DNA from 2 places in the Mesorhizobium sp. M0909 genome. Region 1 is predicted to be linked to the other one. Evidence: riboswitches for the same ligand, from Rfam matches in the RefSeq annotation. Region 1 holds a riboswitch; the other holds the start of a gene.
The links. A riboswitch is a leader RNA that binds a small molecule or an ion and turns the genes downstream of it on or off. The one in region 1 is predicted to bind thiamine pyrophosphate.
Positions count from the first base shown of each region.

Region 2: it holds a riboswitch for thiamine pyrophosphate, as region 1 does, so the genes downstream of both, thiC (phosphomethylpyrimidine synthase ThiC) here and thiB (thiamine ABC transporter substrate binding subunit) in region 1, are expected to answer to the same signal.

Region 1 is NZ_JAMYOA010000001.1:245,137-247,605, forward strand. It holds gene NKH83_RS01210 (ABC-F family ATP-binding cassette domain-containing protein) at 1-473, opposite strand, end outside; gene NKH83_RS01215 (thiamine diphosphokinase) at 475-1,119, opposite strand; TPP riboswitch at 1,260-1,374, shown strand; gene thiB (thiamine ABC transporter substrate binding subunit) at 1,418-2,431, shown strand.
Region 2 is NZ_JAMYOA010000016.1:169,029-171,497, forward strand. It holds gene thiC (phosphomethylpyrimidine synthase ThiC) at 1-1,586, opposite strand, end outside; TPP riboswitch at 1,690-1,806, opposite strand; gene NKH83_RS23490 (Fic family protein) at 1,974-2,469, opposite strand, start outside.

The DNA of each region.
Region 1 (2,469 bases):
AGCCATTCGATGACCGACAGGTCAAGATGGTTTGTCGGCTCATCGAGGAGGAGAATGTCGGGCTCCGGCGCCATGACGCGGGCGAGTGCCGCACGCCTCGCCTCGCCGCCGGAGAGGTCGTTCGGCCGTTCTTCGCCGGTCAGGCCGAGATGCTCCATCAGATAGGTGGCGCGATAGGGATCGTCGGCGGGCCCGAGCCCCGCCTCGACATAGGCGCGGACGGTCGCAAAACCGTCCATGTCGGGCATTTGCGGCAAGTAGCGCACGGTTGCCGAAGGCTGGCGGAAGACTTCGCCGTCCTGCGGCTCGATCAGCCCGGCGGCGATCTTGAGCAGCGTCGACTTGCCCGAACCGTTGCGGCCGACCAGGGCGATCTTGTCGCCAACTGAGGCCGTCAGGGCGGCACCGTCGAGCAGCGGCGTGCCGCCAAAGGTCAGCTTTATCCCGTCGAGATTGAGAAGCGGCGGTGCCATGTCAGCTTTCAGGTAAGGGAAAAGGATGCGCGAGCAGCAGCGCGCGGCCGCTGGCCAGCGCGATTTCCAACCGGCCCCTGACCTCGTTGGAAATGGTCAGCGACGAGCCGAACGCAACCTCGACGTGGTCGAGCGGCCATTTGGCACCGGTGACGCTCAGGCCGGCGAGATCGGAGAAGCCGAGCACCGAAAACAGCGTGCCGTCGGCATAGTCGAAGCCAGCCTTTCCGGGCAGCAAGGGAATGCCTTCCTGTGCGCCGCTGGTCAAAAGCACTTCCGTCCCGCCTTCCGCCAGCCGGACGCTCAGCGCCATATGCAGGAAGATGTGGTCGGTGCGTTTGCCGCCGAAAGCGCCTGCGATCACAAGGCTGGTCGCACCGCGTTCGAGCGCGGCAGCGATAGCGAGTTCACCGTCGGTCTTGTCCTTTTCGGCGGGAAACACCTGCCGTGGTACGGCGGCCAGATCCTCCGGCAACTCGGCAGGCACGGAATCGAAATCGCCGACCCAGAGTTCCGGCCTCAGGCCCAGCATACGGGCATGGCCGATGCCGGCATCGGCAGCGATGACGCGCGAGCCTTCGACCTGGCGGTCGAGCAGCGGCGTGCGGATGAGATCGCCGCCAAGCAGGATGGTGAATTTGCTCATATCTCGTGGCCCTTACCAGCCCTGCCCCAGAAACGGAAGAATGAAACGGAAGATGAAACGGCAGACGAAACGGAAGGCTGGGCTTTGGATGCCCGGCAAACTTCCGCTTGCGCAGCACTTCGGCCGGGCCTATGTGTCGAAACGCTCTAACGGGGTGCCGGACGCGATCTTCGCGGACCGGCTGAGAGGCAAGACTGCCAACCCGCTGAACCTGATCCGGTTTGTACCGGCGGAGGGATTAGACGTTTCGGACAGCCCGACGCCTCAATTCCTTTCAACGCGAACGAAGGAGGCGCCGATGCGCAGTTTTTTCCACTCTCTTGTCCCGATTGTCCTGCTTGCGGCATCCGCGCTCGCCCTGCCAGGGCAGGCATCGGCACAGGATAGACTGACCGTCTATACCTATGAAAGCTTCACCGCCGATTGGGGTCCGGGACCGGCGGTGAAGAAGGCCTTCGAGGCCGAGTGCAGTTGCGTCATCGAATTCGTCTCGGTCGCTGACGGCGTGGCGCTGCTCAACCGTGTGAAGCTGGAAGGGGCCGCCACCAAGGCCGATATCGTGCTTGGCCTCGATACCAATTTGACGGCGGACGCCAAGGCAACCGGCCTGTTTTCGCCGCATGGCGCCATATCGGATGTCAGCGTGCCGGGCGGCTGGCGCGACGATATTTTCGTGCCGTTCGACTATGGCTATTTCGCCGTCGTCTACAATACCGAAAAACTGAAGAACCCGCCGAAGAGCCTCAGGGAACTGGTCGAGGGCGATGCCGGAGAGAAGATCGTCATCCAGGACCCGCGCACCTCGACGCCGGGTCTTGGCCTGCTGTTGTGGGTCAAGTCGGTCTATGGCGACAAGGCGCCCGAAGCCTGGGCCAAGCTCAAAGCAAAGGTGCTGACGGTGACGCCAGGCTGGAGCGAGGCTTACGGCCTGTTCACCAAGGGCGAGGCGCCGATGGTGCTGTCGTATACCACGTCGCCGGCCTACCACATGGTCGCCGAAAACACCGAGCGCTACCAGGCGGCGTCCTTCGAGGAAGGCGAATACCTGCAGATCGAAGTTGCGGGGATCACCACCAAGGGCGCGAAGAACCCCCTGGCGGAAAAGTTCATCGCCTTCATGACCGGACCGAAATTCCAGGATGTCATTCCCGAAACCAACTGGATGTTCCCGGCCGGCAAGACCGACAAGCCGCTCAATCCGGCGTTCGACAAGCTGGTCAAACCGACCAAGACCTTGCTGTTCAGCCCGGAGGAAGTCGCGGCCCACCGCAAGGCCTGGGTCGATGAGTGGCTTGCGGTGATGAGCAAGTAGCTTTGGCCGATTGATCGAAGATGATCGCTCTACGGCGC
Region 2 (2,469 bases), on a different contig from region 1:
GACAGGTTGAACTGGTCCTCCCAGCGGAATTCGAAGCGCGCGCGGGAAAGGGCATCATCCCTGACTTTCGCCGCCGGATGACCTTTTGCCAGGTCGGCGGCATGGGCGGCTATCTTGTAGGTGATCACGCCGATCTTGACGTCGTTGCGATCGGGAAGGCCGAGATGCTCCTTGGGCGTGACGTAGCAGAGCATGGCGGTGCCGAACCAACCGATCATCGCCGCGCCGATGCCTGAGGTGATGTGGTCGTAGCCCGGTGCGATGTCGGTCGTCAGCGGCCCAAGCGTATAGAAGGGCGCCTCGCCGCAGACTTCGAGCTGCTTGTCCATGTTCTCCTTGATCTTGTGCATGGGAACATGGCCCGGCCCCTCGATCATGACCTGGCAATCCTTGGCCCAGGCGATCTTTGTCAACTCGCCGAGCGTTTCCAGTTCGGCGAATTGTGCTGCGTCATTGGCGTCGGCGATCGAGCCGGGACGAAGGCCGTCGCCCAGCGAAAAGGACACGTCATAGCCGCGGCAAATGTCGCAGATCTCGGCGAAATGTTCGTAGAGGAAGCTTTCCCGGTGATGGTGCAGGCACCATTTGGCCATGATCGAGCCACCGCGCGAGACGATGCCAGTGACCCGGTCAACGGTCAGCGGGATGTAGTGCAGCCGCACGCCCGCATGGATGGTGAAATAGTCGACGCCCTGTTCGGCCTGCTCGATCAGCGTGTCGCGGTAGACCTCCCAGGTCAGATCCTCGGCAATGCCGCCAACCTTCTCGAGCGCCTGGTAGAGCGGCACCGTGCCGATCGGCACCGGCGAGTTGCGCACGATCCAGTCGCGGATGTTGTGGATGTTGCGGCCGGTCGACAGGTCCATCACCGTATCGGCGCCCCAGCGGATCGCCCACACCATCTTTTCGACCTCTTCGGCCATGGACGAGGTGACGGCGGAGTTACCGATATTGGCGTTGATCTTGACCAGGAAATTGCGACCGATGATCATCGGCTCGCTCTCGGGATGGTTGATGTTGGCGGGAATGATTGCGCGTCCGCGCGCCACCTCCTCTCGGACGAATTCCGGCGTCACGAAATCGGGCAGCGTCGCGCCGAAAGCCTCGCCGTCACGCTCAAGCTTGCCATGCAGGATCTCACGACCAAGGTTCTCGCGGATGGCGACGAACTCCATTTCGGGCGTGATGATGCCGGCGCGCGCATAGGCAAGCTGTGTCACCGCCTTGCCGGCCCTGGCCCTGAGTGGCCGGTTGCGAATGGGAAATTCTGGCGTCAGGCGTTCGCCCGTAGCGAACCCGTTGTCCTCCGGCCGGACATGGCGCCCGTCACAGGCCTCGACATCACCGCGCGCCAAAATCCATTCGTGGCGAAGTCGGGCTAGGCCTTTTTCGATGCTGGTTTCGACAGCCGGGTCGGTATAAGGGCCGGACGGATCGTAGACGGTGACGGGCGGCTCGCCGGCCGTCGGATGGACGGAGATTTCGCGCATCGGCACCCTGATCTGTGGGTGGATGGTGCCGCGCTTGTGGATTTTCCGTGAGGCAGGCAGCGGTCCCGTTGAGACGGCTGGGGTGAGGGCATTCATCTTGAGGCTCCTTTGCTCATGCATTGGAGACCCAGTTCTGTGCCGGAAGGATGAAAAGACGCTTTGGTTGACCTGCCGAAACAGGACCTGGGGCGTAAACTCCCGCAAAGCGCTTGCACCGTCCCTACGCCAGTATGAACTGGATCAGGTTCAACGGGTCACTGCGCCGCGAAAGCCAGCAGTATCTCAGCCCCTTGCCGGGACCCCCCTGGTGAATGCCTCAGGTTGAACGGGCCGGCGTCGATTTGTCAAGCGCATTTGGGCCGAGGCCGTGATCGGCGGTCGGTCAGACGGTGCGGAAAAAACTCCACAAACCAAGAGTTGCTGACGAAGGCCGGGATAAGGATCGCAACCGTTGGCCTGAAGATCCTTGTGAAGGTTACGCCTTCACTTGCCACCAAAGGTTTGCGCGTAGATGGCCTCGATTCTCCCTGCCTCCTCATTGGTCAGCGCGGCGAATTCCTTTTCGCGTGCGCGATTGGACAGACGGCCACCATTCTGGTGAAGGAAACGGAAGAGCAGGTCCGTCAGCCGCTCGGGCATGTCGATAGAGGCGTCCACCTGCCGCCGAAATTGGTCATAGCGCTGCAAAAAAGCGGTTTCCTCCGGAAGGTCCCGTTCGATCGTCCGCTGAACGCAGGCATAGAGGAATTCGGCGTGTGGGGTTGCATCGAAGAAACGGTAGAAATCACCGGTGTCATTCAGAACCCGGACGTTGAATTCGGGCGTCGGTTCCCATTCAACCAACGGCAGAAGGCGTTGCGAATAGCTCTCGAGCACGCCCCTGTACTCGTTGATCTTGTCCTGGATCGCCGCTGAGACGGGAAAGACCACTCCCGGTGGATTGAAACCGTGCATGGCAAGGACGTGGTGGATTAGGTAG